4 regions of the Psychrosphaera aquimarina genome follow, and region 2 is predicted to be linked to each of the others. Evidence: predicted binding sites of a transcription regulator. Region 2 holds the regulator's gene; each other region holds the start of a gene.
What was found. The regulator sigma-54, encoded in region 2, starts transcription at its own class of promoters, with help from an activator protein. The targets are predictions, from matches to a motif close to GTTGGCACGNNNNTNGNNT.
Positions count from the first base shown of each region.

Region 1: a site for sigma-54 is predicted at 2,078-2,096, ahead of RT723_RS09850 (LPP20 family lipoprotein). Genes of this name have one in related genera too.
Region 3: a site for sigma-54 is predicted at 1,642-1,660, ahead of RT723_RS08045 (FlgO family outer membrane protein). Genes of this name have one in related genera too.
Region 4: a site for sigma-54 is predicted at 1,244-1,262, ahead of RT723_RS07375 (flagellar basal body rod protein FlgF). Genes of this name have one in related genera too.

Region 1 covers NZ_JAWCUA010000007.1:743,295-747,253, reverse strand. The annotation lists gene RT723_RS09865 (L,D-transpeptidase) at 1-243, shown strand, start outside; gene RT723_RS09860 (Hpt domain-containing protein) at 238-594, opposite strand; gene RT723_RS09855 (flagellar assembly protein T N-terminal domain-containing protein) at 700-1,896, opposite strand; gene RT723_RS09850 (LPP20 family lipoprotein) at 2,152-2,625, shown strand; gene RT723_RS09845 (DUF2750 domain-containing protein) at 2,694-3,047, opposite strand; gene RT723_RS09840 (YgiQ family radical SAM protein) at 3,055-3,959, opposite strand, start outside.
Region 2 covers NZ_JAWCUA010000010.1:308,357-312,315, reverse strand. The annotation lists gene lptC (LPS export ABC transporter periplasmic protein LptC) at 1-16, shown strand, start outside; gene lptA (lipopolysaccharide transport periplasmic protein LptA) at 19-516, shown strand; gene lptB (LPS export ABC transporter ATP-binding protein) at 531-1,256, shown strand; gene RT723_RS13310 (RNA polymerase factor sigma-54) at 1,308-2,801, shown strand; gene hpf (ribosome hibernation promoting factor) at 2,835-3,122, shown strand; gene ptsN (PTS IIA-like nitrogen regulatory protein PtsN) at 3,214-3,663, shown strand; gene rapZ (RNase adapter RapZ) at 3,664-3,959, shown strand, end outside.
Region 3 covers NZ_JAWCUA010000007.1:321,441-325,399, reverse strand. The annotation lists gene RT723_RS08050 (tetratricopeptide repeat-containing sulfotransferase family protein) at 1-940, shown strand, start outside; gene RT723_RS08045 (FlgO family outer membrane protein) at 975-1,607, opposite strand; gene RT723_RS08040 (dipeptidase) at 1,779-2,942, shown strand; gene RT723_RS08035 (hypothetical protein) at 3,209-3,959, shown strand, end outside.
Region 4 covers NZ_JAWCUA010000007.1:164,786-168,744, reverse strand. The annotation lists partial or broken gene RT723_RS07390 (chemotaxis protein CheW) at 1-52, shown strand, start outside; gene RT723_RS07385 (chemotaxis protein CheW) at 125-619, shown strand; gene RT723_RS07380 (DUF2802 domain-containing protein) at 691-1,128, shown strand; gene RT723_RS07375 (flagellar basal body rod protein FlgF) at 1,312-2,079, shown strand; gene flgG (flagellar basal-body rod protein FlgG) at 2,102-2,890, shown strand; gene flgH (flagellar basal body L-ring protein FlgH) at 2,909-3,631, shown strand; gene RT723_RS07360 (flagellar basal body P-ring protein FlgI) at 3,641-3,959, shown strand, end outside.

The DNA.
Region 1 (3,959 bases), on a different contig from region 2:
GGAGATTCATTATTTTTACATGGAACCTCAAACCCCAACTCCATTGGGAGTCGAACGACACACGGGTGCGTTAGATTACGTAATCCGGATATCGAAATGGTGTATCAGATGTTGAAAAATGGCGATAAGGTTTTGATTAGCGAAACACCTGAGCAGTTTGACTTAGTTGCCTTAGCTGAGGAGCAAACAGAACCATTAATTGATGAGTCTGAGGCATTGTTAGAAACAAAACCCGTATTATAAGTTTTGTTTCAATGCAGTCGATGTAGTACTAATTAATGTAATAAACGATGCAAAATTATCCGTGATAACATCGATGTCGTATTGTTTACTAGCGTGTTCAATGGTCGCTGAGCTTTGTTGGATCTCGAAAGCGCCAACACTGGCAGCCGCACCTTTAATAGAATGCGCTATCTTTCCTATGTTATCCCAATCTTGAGCTTCATAAGCTAGGTTTAGCTGAGTAACACTATCAATCAATTGATCTACAAACATTCCGACGACCGATGTATAAAGATCTTCATCGTCCATACAATTTGTCAGTCCTTGTGTGGTGTCAATTCCACTTATTCCTGCTAGTGCTGCAATAGACATATCAGCCTCATAAATTTAATGGTTCAATTTAATGGCTAACAATATACAGATCACCTCAGTGATCATACAAGTAGGAAATCCCTATAATTGAAAGATATGTTGTAATTACCAAGCATTGTTCCAATCTTTTAACTCAATAACATCATTAACTTGCACATTATTCATAAAGTCAGAGTCTAATGATTCTGCAATTGCTGTATTTTCATACACTTGGGTGATTCTTACTCGGTAAGGGCTGATAACAAAGTTAGTTAACAGATTGCCTCTATCATCAATGACATCCGCTCGATAAGAAACTCGATATTCTTGACCAATATTAACGCCTTGACCACGACCAATATTAAGTTGAATTTGCTCCCCATCTTTAACGGCCATAATTTTACTTTGTAATTGTTGGCAACTCAGTGTTGAAAATAAGTCATTGCGTACATCGGCTAATAAACTTTCAATTGCGATACCGTAATCATCATCCCAAAACTTTCTACTTGTTATATTTACTTGTTGGTTTTGTGGTGTGGACCAGTCAGCGAAAGTGTGGAATTTATTTTGGTATAACACTTCATGGGTTAGGGCATTAGCCACTAATATTTCTAACGCGAAAAAACGCTCAAACTGGTCATCTTGCCAAAATTTAAAGTCGTTTGTTTTAGACCCAAATGATAAATCTGTGATGCGGCCGAACATAACAAACTGGGTATTGGCATTGTTAGCTACGGCATCAATTAATTCGTGACGAACACGGCCTTGTTGTTCAAAGTCGATATTTACATTTAACTTTTTATCTAACCAAGCGACAGGATAGACGCCGTTTGCACCGGTTTTGAGTAACTGTAGTATTTTTCTAGGGATCTCTTTCTCTAACTTATACAAGCCGCCAATTTTAGCGTCTTCCCAATGTTGAATTGGAAATTGTGTGACAGCTATCTTTTTACTAAATTCTGATGAATAACATTGTGCATCTTCGGCAAAAATATCAGCACGCACAGTAATAGAAAAGGAATTACCGCTTTGCCTTTCTTCAACAATTTCAATTTGATTAACAATACCTAGTGCTTGAATTTGCGTGTGATCATCAACTAATAGACCTTGTGATATTTTCTGTACACTTGAAACACTGGCACCAGAAAATAACATGGCTTGTTTTATTGCATCCTGTAAGGCTCTATTTTTAGCACTTTTATAATCACCGTGGCGTATTTTGGATTGTCCTGTTGCCTCGTACCACTCAGCATGAACTGCGGTGACACTCAACATTAATAACAATGTGACACATACTTTGGTAATTTTGGCGTTAATAAACATATTCTCATTCACTAATTATCGGTAATTAAAGTTGCTTGCCATTAACGAACACGACAAAAAATTGTCACAGGCAAACGATAAACGCTTTGGGTACTACAACAGCAAAATCTAAGCCAAAGATTGAGTAGGAAAAAACCTATATAATATATAAGGTTAGCTTGTAGCTAGCGTGACTTAAATGATTGGCTCAATTATTGAATAGAGTATTGATAATGACTCATCAGCGATAACTAGAGAATTGTGTTAATGGATTATATGAAAAATATATCATCAAGATTAGTACCAAGTATTGCCATATTATTTACATTGGTTATTTCAGGCTGCGGTACCTTATTGGATAAACACGTTGTATGGGAATATGAAGAACCTAAAAACTACCCTATTATCCGTGCAATAGGTTATGCCCCAATCAATGCTCAGCCGGGAGACAGTGCTGAAATAAAGAGTATTATGGCGATGCGTGCATCAAAGCTTGATGCTTATCGAGAATTAACTGAGCAAGTTTACGGCCAGCAGATCCAAGGTCAAACAGAAATGAAAAACTTAGTATCGTCAGATGATAAGCTGCGTTCAAAAGTATCAGGTGTAATTCGTGGAGCCAGAATTGTTAAGGTATACCCGGTCGGTGATACTTACGCTACTGAACTAGAATTGGATATGAAATTGGTTTATGAACTGTATCGTATAAATACCCGTTCAAGAACCATCAAAAAAGTGGACTATTATTAATAGGCCACCAATATAAACAAAGCGCTGAGATTAACATCTAGCGCTTTTTTTTTGTTCGACACATTGAGTTATTTTAATTTCTCAATATCAGCAATTTGTTTTGTGAAATCACCAAGTTCTAACTCAGCACATTCTTGTTCGTCTTGCCAATCTAAACCAATGATCACATTGTCTTCAGATAAGTCTTCAAACCAAAACTCTAACCAATCGGCTACAGAAATTTGAGTTGGTTTATAATCTGCCCAGTCGTCTGTGCAGCTTTTTAAAGCTAAGCTTTCTGTAGACCATAACGGCATAGTTTCAGCATCTTCAAAGTTGGCTGAGTCAACGACAACCCAACCTTCGTTTTCTTTATCTTGTAATGCCCAAAGCATTTGTGTTGCTTGAACTTCTGCAAAGAATTCTGTTTTTACGTCTGACATTTATTTATTACCTTATGCGGCTTCTGTTACCTGGTTTGTTGCCCGTTTTTTTAACGCCGGCACCCGTTGAATTTTTGTTTGATGAGTTATTACTCGTTGTATTGCTCTTAGGTTTTTTGTCGGATTTAACACCCGGTTTAAATTGACCTAAACCCGTATGACGAGATAATGCTCTTTGTCCTTTACCTTGAGGGCCATTACGTCGGTTACCCAAACGTTCTTCGTTCTCAGATGCAGGTGGAACTAAATGACTAACACCATGACCAATTAATTTGGCTAGTCCCATCTCTTTTAACGCATGGCGGATCATTTTCCAGTTTTTAGAGTCGTGATAACGCAAGATAGCCTTATGTAAACGGCGCTCTTTTTCACCACGAGGGATCGCAACGGTTGAGTTGGTCTTCTTCACTTTATGTAATGTATCAATTTCTGTGTGATACATAGTGGTTGCTGTTGCCATTGGTGACGGATAAAAGTTTTGCACTTGATCAAGACGGAATTTATTCTCTTTTAACCACAAGGCTAAGTTGATCATGTCTTTGGTTGTTGTCCCAGGATGAGCCGCGATAAAGTAAGGAATAAGATACTGTTCTTTACCGGCTTCTTTAGAGTACTTCTCAAACAACTCTTTAAATTTGTGATAGCTACCCATACCTGGTTTCATCATCTTAGATAATGGACCTTCTTCGGTATGTTCTGGCGCTATTTTTAAATAACCGCCAACATGGTGTGTTACTAACTCTTTAACGTAACGTGGATCTTGAATTGCCAAGTCATAGCGCACACCAGAGGCGATTAATATTTTCTTTATGCCCTTAAGTTCACGAGCACGCTGATACAATTTAATCGTTGGTTCATGGTCAGTATCCATATGCTTACATATATCAGGGTAAACACATGATGCTCTACGAC
Region 2 (3,959 bases):
AATTAAAGGCTCATAGTTATGTATATAAATAAAATAATCACCGGCTTTTGCTCCATGTTACTTCTATTTTCTAGCATAGTATCGGCATCAGAAGACTTAATTATTGATGCTGATAATCAAGATTTAGATTACAAAAACAATACCCTCTACTTCTCAGGTAATGTGGTTGTTAAACAAGGTAGTGTTACCATCAAAGCGGATGAGTTATTTGTTATCACAAAAGAAGGCAACAGCGATAAATTAATCGCTAAAGGCACGCCAGCAATATTTTCGCAAAAAGAACAAAATAACCAAGAGCTATCAGCCCAAGCATTAGAAATAACCTACTTAGTTGAAGCGCAAGTATTGCAACTGGCTGGCTCCGCTAAATTCCAACAAGGTGGATCTGTGGTTGAAAGTGCTAAAATTGAATTTGATCTCAAAGCACAGCGCGTTAAAGCGGAAGGCGATGAAAGCCAAAATGGTCGAGTGACAACTCGTTTAAAAACCAAAAAGATTAATACCAACATCTACTAACTTAGAGAAATTTTATGTCCACTTTAGTCGCCACACATTTAGCTAAGTCATACAACAAACGTCAAGTTGTCAAAGATGTGAGTTTAACAGTACATGCTGGAGAGGTGGTTGGTTTATTGGGTCCAAATGGCGCTGGTAAAACAACCACTTTTTATATGATTGTAGGATTAGTGCCTAACGATAAAGGCAGCATCACATTAAATGATGTAGACCTAAGCCACGAACCTATGCACGTACGAGCTCGCCAAGGCATAGGGTATTTACCACAAGAAACATCTATCTTTCGAAAGTTATCTGTATCTCAAAACATCATGGCTGTGCTTGAAATGCGCAAAGATTTAAATGCCAATGAAAAAGCCGATAAGTTAGACGATCTGATCTCTGAATTTCATATTGAACATATCAGAGACAGCGATGGTATGGCCCTATCTGGTGGAGAACGCCGTCGAGTAGAAATCGCCAGAGCATTAGCTGCTGACCCGAAAATAATCTTATTAGATGAACCATTTGCTGGTGTAGATCCTATATCGGTTATAGATATTAAAAAGATAATTCAACAACTTACAGCCAAAGGTATTGGCGTTCTAATTACCGACCATAATGTGCGAGAAACACTTGATGTCTGCGAAAAAGCGTATATCGTAAGTCATGGAGAACTCATTGCGGAAGGAACTCCTGAACAAGTTTTAACAAGTGAAATTGTAAAACAAGTATACCTAGGCGATCAGTTCAAGTTATAGTAACTATCACTTACGAGTAATCAGTTAAACGCGTTTAAGTAACGGAATTAAATGAGACCTACATTACAACTCAGAATGGGTCAGCAGTTAACAATGACCCCTCAACTGCAACAAGCTATTCGTTTATTGCAATTATCTTCATTGGAATTACAACAGGAAATTCAAGAAGCTCTTGATAGTAACCCGTTGTTAGATGGTGAAGACGAACAGCAATCACAAGATCTTGATGCAGAATATGATGGTGACCTTAAATCATTGCAGGAAGGTACATTAGACACGACTTCCGATGACGACAATGAGTGGTCTCAAGAAGAGATGAGTTCGAACGAAGCTTTGCAAAGTGAAACCATTTCTGAAGAACTCCCAATGGACTCAACGTGGGATGACTACATGAGTGCTGCTCCTGCGAGTTCAGGTCCCGCTTATGAAGGTGAAGACACCGTATACCAAGGTGAGACAACTGAAAATATTCAAGACCATTTATTGTGGCAATTAAATTTATCTCCATTTACCGACGAAGACTTAGCCATCGCAACCGCCATTATTGATGCGGTTGATGAAAAAGGGTTCTTAACTATCTCTACTGAAGATATTGTTGAAAGCATTGACAATGAAGACGTTGAAATAGAAGAAGTTGAAGCGGTACTTAAACGAATTCAGCATTTTGACCCTGTTGGCGTTGCAGCCCGTAATTTACAAGAGTGTTTGTCTATTCAATTAAAACGATTTTCTGACGACACGCCTTGGAAAAACGAAGCTATAGATGTCATCGACAACTACATTGATTTATTAGCCAATCGTGATTACCGCACTCTGTTACGTAAAGCCAAATTAAAAGAACCAGAATTAAAAGACATTTTGGAACTGATCCAACAACTAAATCCTAACCCTGCCAGCATCGTTATTAAAGACGAAATTGACTACGTGATCCCTGATGTAAGTGTGGTGAAGAAAAAAGGCCGTTGGATAGTTGAGCTAAATCCAAATTCTATGCCTAAACTTAAAATAAATGAACAATATGCATCGTTAAGTAAGACATCAAAAAATGCCAACGATACTCAATTTGTTCGTTCTCACTTACAAGAAGCTAAATGGTTTATTAAGAGTTTAGAAAGCAGAAATGACACATTATTAAAAGTATCTAATTGTATTGTTCAACAGCAACAGGCGTTTTTTGAATATGGTCCTGAAGCAATGAAACCTATGGTACTCAATGATGTTGCCGAAATGGTCGATATGCACGAATCAACGATATCTAGGGTTACCACCCATAAATATATGCATACACCTAGAGGAATTTTTGAACTTAAGTACTTCTTCTCAAGTCATGTTAGTACTGAGAATGGTGGAGAATGTTCATCTACTGCAATTAGAGCCCTTATTAGAAAGCTCGTTGCAGCAGAAAACCAAGCAAAACCGTTAAGTGATAGTAAGATTGCAGAGATTTTGGCTGACCAAGGTATCCAAGTCGCCAGAAGAACCATTGCAAAATACCGGGAATCGTTAAACATTCCCCCTTCAAACCAAAGAAAACGTTTGGTGTAAGCCAAGTAAAACTTAATACAGAAGGAATTTCTTATGCAAATAAACCTAACATGTCGTCATATTGACACTACTGAATCTTTAAAAGAATATGTCGATACAAAATTTGCCAAATTAGAGCGACATTTTGATCATATTAATAACGTCCATGTGATTTTAGACGTTGAGAAACTAGCACAGAAAGCAGAAGCAACCATGCACGTAAATGGTGGAGAGCTGTTCGCAACCTCTGAGCATACCGACATGTATGCGGCCATCGATTCATTAATCGATAAGCTTGACCGACAGGTCATTAAACACAAAGAAAAATTAACCAAACATTAATTTAATCATTATTCTGGAAATACCAAGGACGGTATTTCGTAACCTTACCTTTTGAGTACACTTCAAAAGTAAATGTAGTAAATGAACGTCAATGAACCTTAAGTTTCTTCTCCAACCAGAAAGTACAAAACGATTAACTAACTGTGCGAGTAAAAAGAAAGTGCTCGAACAAATCGCCCTGTTAGCCAGTGAACAACTCCCTGACCACTCATTTGATGACATATTAGAAAGTCTAATGAATAGAGAGAAGTTAGGCAGTACCGGAATAGGCAATGGAATTGCTATCCCTCACGGAAAACTAACTAACATAAAAAAAGCCGTAGCTGTTTTTCTAGTTAATCAAGATGCGATCAATTACGACGCCATTGATAAACGTCCCGTTGATATTTTTTGCGCCTTATTAGTTCCGGCAGATCAATGTGATACCCACTTGTCTACACTTGCATCTATTGCTAAGTTATTAGATAACAAAGAAACAGTTAAAAATTTACGCCGAGCTGAAACAGACCTCGACGTTTACAACATAGTTGAAGCAGCATAGATGCATATATTTATAGTCAGTGGTAGGTCAGGTTCAGGGAAGACAGTCGTTCTAAGGGTTTTAGAAGATCTTGGCTATTATTGTGTTGATAACCTACCTGTCAATTTATTACCCGCGTTATCTCATTCTCTTGAAAAAAATTACGACCAAGTTGCCGTAAGTATAGACGTGAGAAATTTACCCACCTCTGAACAAGAATTAATGGATAACCTTGATTTCTTACCAAAGGGCGTCAATGTCACCGTATTATATATTGATGCTAGTGATGAGGTTTTGATCAGACGATACAGCGAGAC
Region 3 (3,959 bases), on a different contig from region 2:
AAAATTACTTGCACAGGCTCATGAGAAATTAGGAAACTATGATATTTCGTTTGAACTCTTCAATAAATTAGCCAAGTTCAATTTAGAAAAGCATGACTTTACAGACCGAATTGATCATATTAAACAATATGACTCTATTTATTTAAAAGACTTAAAGAGGACTGAATATACTCAGCAATCAATGGTATTTATGATTGGTTTTCCTAGGTCTGGCTCAACACTTTTAGAAACGATGTTAGATACACATAATAGTATTGTTACTTTGAGTGAACCTTTAACTATAAGTAAAGTAATAGAATCAGCTAAAAATATAACAAATCAAGATTATCCTAAATGCCTAACAAAATTAAATAAAACAGAGTTAATACATCTAAAAAAAGTATACTTTGATGAAGTTGAAAAAATAATAGGGGATACTTATAAAGGCAAAGTATTGATTGATAAAATGCCGTTAAATATAGGACATTTACCATTAATAAATATGCTATTTCCAGAAGCGAAGTTGATTGTAAATATAAGGCACCCTTTAGACGTAGTGATAAGTAATTTCCAACAAGATTACAAGATTAATTATAGTATGTCTTTTCTGTTTTCCATAGAAAGTATAGCAGAGCGTTATGCGCAAATTTTTGAATTTTATGAGCTTAATTGTCGTGAGTTTAAGCTCGACAAAATCGAAATACGTTACGAAGATTTGATTGAAAACTTGGATATGGAATTGACTAAGTTGATGGCGTTTTTATCACTTGAAAAAGATTCTAAATACAAAGATTACCAAAAGCATGCTAAAAATAAGGTGATAAACACGGCTTCAAAAAACCAAGTTTCACAGAGTTTATATCAAACTTCTCGATATAAGTGGGTCAATTATAGAGAACAAATTCAACATATAGTCCCTACATTAGAAAAGTATATTTTTAAATTTAATTACGAGGCTTAGTTCTAAGTCTAGATAAACCTCGTATTTAGTATATTTACTGAATTAAAGTAGGCACTAATTTTGATGCTGATGCAATGACATTGTTTGTTGATAACGATACAATACGAGAATTGATAATTATCCCGCTTTCATTTTCTATTAAAGTCCCTGTTAATACATAACCTATATTAAGATCTGTTTTTAATTCATGTATTCTTCTAGACATTGCTAAGTCACCGTTAGGAGTGACTTGAATAAAACTTGTAACTTTGTAATCACTTACAGGTATTCCAACTCCTTTTAATTCATTAATAAAATACTCACTGACTTGATTCCCTAATAAAGTTGTATTATTGAGTGTAGAGTCAAGTGTTACAAATGAAGTCACTGCGACTGGTAAAGTTAAATTTTGCGACAACTTACTTTTCAACTCCATTGCCATCTGTTCAACATACTCGCTAAGCTGTACGAAGTTAATATTTGATTTAAATAAAGTTGGATCTTGAGCTTTTTCAGGGGAAGATACTGAATTGTTCCCGGACGTATTAAATGTTAGATGTGAAGAAAGTTCCCTGCAGTCCATGACTTCACCTTCATCACTAAAACAAATATTTTCTTCAGGCAGGCCTTTCGACGCGCACCCCAATATTGCTAGCGTTATAATAGATAAAGGTAAAAGTTTATTCATAATAAGTTCCAAATGCTGAAAATTCATCTTAAATAAGCAATATTCTAGCCAAACTAAATATTTTTTAGCGTGTTTATTTTCATATCATAGAAGTGTATTGTCCTACGTGAGAAATATAAATTCAAATAAGGAAGTAAAGTGAAGTCAACTATCTCAATTGTTGCGTTAGCTATTAGCACATTTGTAGCTTTTAACGCTCAAGCTATAGACGTTACCCCTAAAGCCAAAAAATTGGCGCAAGAAACGATTATCTTAGACAGCCATATTGATGTCCCTTACCGAGTACATAAAAAGTGGGTTGATGTTACTAAAGCAACAAAAGGCGGGGATTTTGATCATCCGCGTGCGGTTGCTGGTGGATTAAATGCGCCTTTCATGTCTATTTATATTCCTGCGACCTATGAAGGTGAAGGGAAGGACTTTGGGGTTCAGTTAGCGCATCAGTTAATTGACTCAGTAGAGGCAATTGCCCAACGTGCACCGGACAAGTTTGCCGTTGCATACTCAACTGCAGATGTATACTCACAGTTTGAACAAGGTAAAATCTCATTACCTATGGGTATGGAAAATGGCAGCCCTATCGCCAACAGTTTTGAAAACTTAGCCATGTTCCATGAACGTGGTATTCGTTATGTTACGCTTTCACATTCGTTATCTAACCATATTTCTGACTCTTCATACGACTTACGTCGTCAATGGAAAGGATTAAGTGAGTTTGGAAAAACGTTAATTCCTGAGATGAATCGCATTGGTATGATGATTGATATTTCTCATGTATCTGATGCTGCGTTTTATCAAGCGTTAGAATTGACTCAAACTCCCGTTATTGCGTCTCACTCTTCACTTCGTAAGTTTACGCCGGGGTTTGAGCGTAATATGGATGACGAAATGATCAAAGCACTAGCTAAAAACGGTGGTGTGATTCAAATTAACTTTGGTTCTAGTTTTGTGTCAGCAGCGCCACAAGAGTGGCAAAACAAGTTAAAAGCAAAACTAGAGAAAGAGAACGCAAAATGGGGCGAAGAAAAAGCCGAACGTATAGCTAAGTTATATAAAGAAAATAACCCGTACCCATTTGCTAGCCTAGACACCGTACTTGATCATATTGATCATGTTAAAAACTTAGTGGGTGTTGACTATATCGGAATTGGTTCTGACTACGATGGTGTTGGTGATTCATTGCCGCGCGACTTGAAAGACGTGTCTTACTTCCCGCAGCTAGTTCAAGGTTTAATGAACCGTGGTTATTCAGATGCAGATATTAAGAAAATACTGTCTGGCAACTTTATGCGAGTTTGGAAGCAAGTAGAACAGTTTGCTGCAAAATCTAAATAAACGTTACCATTTAGATTCTTTTATAAACAAGCTCTAATAGGGGGTCACTCCGTCATTAGAGTGTTAAATTTAAGCTACTGGTATCAGTGCAGATATCAGTAGCTTTTTTATATAGGCCTTTTAGTTACAACCCCCATATTTAACTATTTATCTAGGTTTTCCCCTATACATCTCTGTTAACTTTTTATTTACTATGTTGTAGTCTTATTAGACCAGTCGATGAATTTCAAAAATATAATTTCTATACCAGAGTGAGAATGTAATTTATGACTTCAATTCATGATTTAGCTAAATGCATATTGTTAGATGATGTAAACGACGTGTTTTACCGCAGTTTATGTTTTAGTACTTATGCTCGCTCTGAATATGATGACAAAACGGCCACAGAAAAGAAGTTAGACGTCATGTTAGACCAAAGGTTAGCAAGACAGTTAAACTGGAGTTCGTCAATTTGTAGTTTAGATACCGCGACGCATAAGTTTAGTCATTTACTGGAGTCGTTGATCAATAAACAGATATCACAGACTAGCTTAATCTCGATGATTGAAGATAATTATTGGTTAAGATCTGCAATTGAAATAGAACTTGGTAAAGAGGTTTTTGCCGAAGCTATCGCACAACAAAATTTATTAGAGCATTTAAAAACACCGGTTATTAATAAACGTATTGCCCATATAGGTTGGCGATATTTTGCTTCTCAAATGAGTGACCATAATCAATATTTATTACAACAAATCATAGAGTTTTCAGACGCTGTGGCTCAACAAACTATCCAAAACTCTTTTGAAGAGAGTGAACTCGTTGATGAAGATATGGCGTACCACTTAGCTTTTGTGAACTCTTATTCGTTTGTGGTTTTACTAAAATTGTTTGACAAAGCGGTACAGTCCATAAAATACGAAGCATTAAATACCACCGCATTTGAATGTGAACAGCAACGTGAATTAATAAACCAATACTTACCAACTGCGGAAAGTTTATTGAGTTTTATGATCTTTGATGAGTTTCTCAAACCGC
Region 4 (3,959 bases), on a different contig from region 2:
GTTGCTAGGTACGATTAAAGAAAAAATGTGTGCTTTGTTGCATGTCAGCGATTTAATTGCCATGCTTGAACAAGGTGTAAATGCTAGACAAAAAATAGTAGGTTTTCAATTAGGAGTTGCTCAAATGAGTGAAGAAAGAGCCCCAGTAAATCATGTAGCCGATGGCAATGACGAAGTATTGCAATGGGTAACGTTTAAGCTAGAGGAAGAAACCTACGGTATAAACGTTATGCAAGTTCAAGAAGTCTTGCGTTATACAGAAATTGCACCTGTACCAGGTGCGCCAGATTATGTTTTAGGCATTATTAATTTACGTGGTAATGTAGTGACGGTTATCGATACTCGAGCTCGTTTTGCGTTAATGTCAGGTGATGTGAGTGATAATTCTCGTATCGTCATCATCGAATCTGAAAAACAAGTTATTGGCATTATGGTAGATAGTGTTGCTGAAGTGGTTTACCTTAAGACGTCTGAAATAGATAGCGCACCAAATGTTGGTACCGAAGAAAGTGCTAAATTCATTCAAGGTGTAAGTCATAGAGGCGGTGAGCTACTAATTTTAGTAGACTTAAATAAATTAATGTCTGATGATGAATGGGACGAAATATCTGATTTATAATTATCGGATATTTATTAATTTAAGGCAGCTATCGCTGCCTTTTTTATTCTAATATTTAAAATGGTTTTATCATGTATTGGCCTGCAATAAACAGTGTTGTTATCTTATGTTTTGCTATTGTTATTATTTTAGCGTTTAGTCAAATTATACGTCGTTTAGCCGACAAACAAGACGATATCGATGTGCTGAAAAAACAGTTAGATGAGCAAAACGACAAAATAACAATATATGAAAATATCACCAACCGACAGCAGCAGCAGATAACTGATATCAATAAAAACCTTACCGCTTGTTTAGCTCCACTTGAACAATTAGAAGTCCGAATTGAAGAAGTAGCAAGCACGACTCAATTATTGCAAAGTAATATTGACTCAGAATCCAGTGAACATAAGTTGTATGGTCGGGCTAAGAAAATGATAGAGATGGGCGCAGACATTGATGAACTCGTTGTTGAGTGTGAAATTCCTCGTGCAGAAGCGGAACTATTAATTTCTATTTATAAAAAATAAGTAATTTACATCAACATATTTAAACATTTCACAAAATCAGTCTAGCTTAATCTATCTCTAGGTTATAAGCCTTTAAATACGATACAGATCTATAACCCTTCCAAATTTCATATCCTTTGGCACGTTTAGTGCAATCTCAAAACAACAGTAATAATCACGTCGAAATATTGACAGGGGACACCAATGGACAAGCTTTTATATGTATCCATGTCCGGAGCTAAACAAAACTTAATTGGCATTTCAATGAATGCTAATAACTTAGCCAATACCCGAACAGCCGGTTTTAGGTCTGATTTTGAACAACAGCGTTCTATGCAGGCATTTGGTGAAGGTTTACCTACACGGGTTTTTGCAATGGCTGAACGTCCCGGCTCTAATATGGATCACGGTTCAATTTCGACGACAGGCCGAGACTTAGATATTGCAGTATCTGGTAGAGGTTGGTTAGCTGTACAAGATAAACAAGGTGACGAAGCTTATACACGAGAGGGTAATTTACAAATTACCAACGACGGTATGTTAACGACGGCAAAAGGAACACCAATCATAGGTGAGAATGGTCCTATTATTATCCCATTACCTATAGAAAAAGTCGAAATAGCTGGAGATGGAACCATCACTGTGAGACCACAGGGGGCACCTGCAAACTTCCTTGAAGTCGTTGACCGAATTAAATTAATAGAACCACCAACCGACGGCGCATTAACAAAAGGTGCGGATGGTTTATTTCGTTCTAAAGAATCAATTTTATCAAATGAATTATGTAGCTTTTGTGAAGCATCGCCAAATATCGGCATTGTAAGTGGCGCGTTGGAAATGAGTAACGTCAATCCTGTTGATGAAATGGTGCAAATGATATCTCACCAGCGCCAATATGAATTGCAAATAAAAATGATGACCAAGGCTGAAGAAGTAGATAAAAGCCAAGATCAGTTATTACGAATTGTATAAAAGAATTAATTAGGAGACTTCTATGCATCCAGCATTGTGGATAAGTAAAACGGGTCTAGACGCCCAACAAACAGATATAGCGGTTATTTCTAATAACTTAGCGAATGCGAGTACGGTTGGTTTTAAGAAAAGTCGAGCAATATTTGAAGACTTGTTGTATCAAAACATCAATCAACCAGGTGGGCGCTCTTCTCAAGATACGGAAATGCCCAATGGTCTAATGGTGGGTGCTGGCACAAAAGTTGTAGCTACTCAGAAGAATTTTTCGCAAGGTAACATGACCACCACAGATAATAGTTTAGATTTCATGATCCAAGGAAATGGATTTTTTGAAATACAACGTCCTGATGGCACCTTGGCTTATACCAGAAATGGACAGTTTTCTATTGATGAAAATGGTCGTTTAGTCACATCTGGTGCGGGCTTCCCATTACAGCCTGAAGTTAATATTCCTGAAGATGCACAGTCAGTAACTATCTCACAGCAAGGTGAGATCAGTGTTCAAATTCCAGGCCAAGGCGCTGGTGTGGCAATAGGGCAGTTAACCATTACTGACTTTATTAACCCTGCTGGTTTAGAACCAATTGGACAAAACTTATTTACTGAAACTGGAGTCAGTGGTGCGCCTAATCAGGGTAATCCTGGACTTGATGGTTTAGGTATTGTTGTTCAAGGCGCATTGGAAACATCGAATGTAAATGTAACGGAAGAATTGGTAAACATGATTGAAAGTCAACGAGTTTATGAAATGAACTCAAAAGTTATTTCAACAGTAGATCAGATGCTTAGCTTCATTACTCAGCAACTTTAATCGAGTAGGAAAATAATTATGAATCAAATTTTTCAACAACGACTAATCAAAAAAATGAACCGTTGTGGGCGTTTAATCTTAGTTACAGGGCTTGTTAGTTTTTTGACGGCTTGTGCTGTGAACCATAACGTTGAAAAAGAAGATCCATTTTTTGCTCCGATTATGCCAGAGATACCTACAGAAAACGTGGTATCTACCGGTAGTTTATACCATACGGGTTGGTCTAATGGATTGTATTCAGATACTAAGGCTAGGCGTGTTGGCGATATTATAACGGTATTGTTATTGGAAAATACTCAAGCGTCAAAAACAGCAAAAACTGAAACTAAAAAAGAAACGGATGCGAGTTTGTCGCCTTTAGTTGGTTTAAATGGACTGGCTCCTACTATTGGTGGAAATACTTTAGAGTTAGGGCTTGAGTCCGATGGCAATTTTAAGGGCGATGCTAAATCAAATCAAAGTAACAGTTTAAACGGCAAGATCACCGTACATGTGTTGAGAGTATTACCTAATGGTAATTTAATCATACGCGGTGAAAAGTGGTTAACACTTAATACAGGTCAAGAATTTATACGTATTACCGGTATTGTTCGCTCAGAAGATGTAGCGTCAGATAATACAGTCGAATCGACACGAGTGGCTAACGCTCGTATTTCTTACAGTGGTAAAGGCTCTTTAGCTGAAACTCAAGAAGCGGGTTGGTTAGCGAGCTTCTTCATGAGCACAGCGTGGCCGTTTTAGGAATACGATATGAAAAAATTACTATTAAGTTTATGTTTATTCACTTTGATCATTTCGCCGATAGCTGAGTCTGTTCGGATAAAAGATGTGGCCATGGTGCAAGGTATTCGTACTAATCACCTAGTTGGTTACGGATTAGTGGTGGGTTTACCAGGTACTGGTGAATCAACTCGGTATACCGAACAAAGCTTTAAAGCTATGTTGGCTAATTTTGGTATTCAATTACCAAGTAGCTTAAAACCTAAAATTAAAAATGTTGCAGCCGTTGTGGTAAGTGCTGAACTTCCAGCTTTTTCAAAACCAGGTCAAACCATTGATATCACGGTGT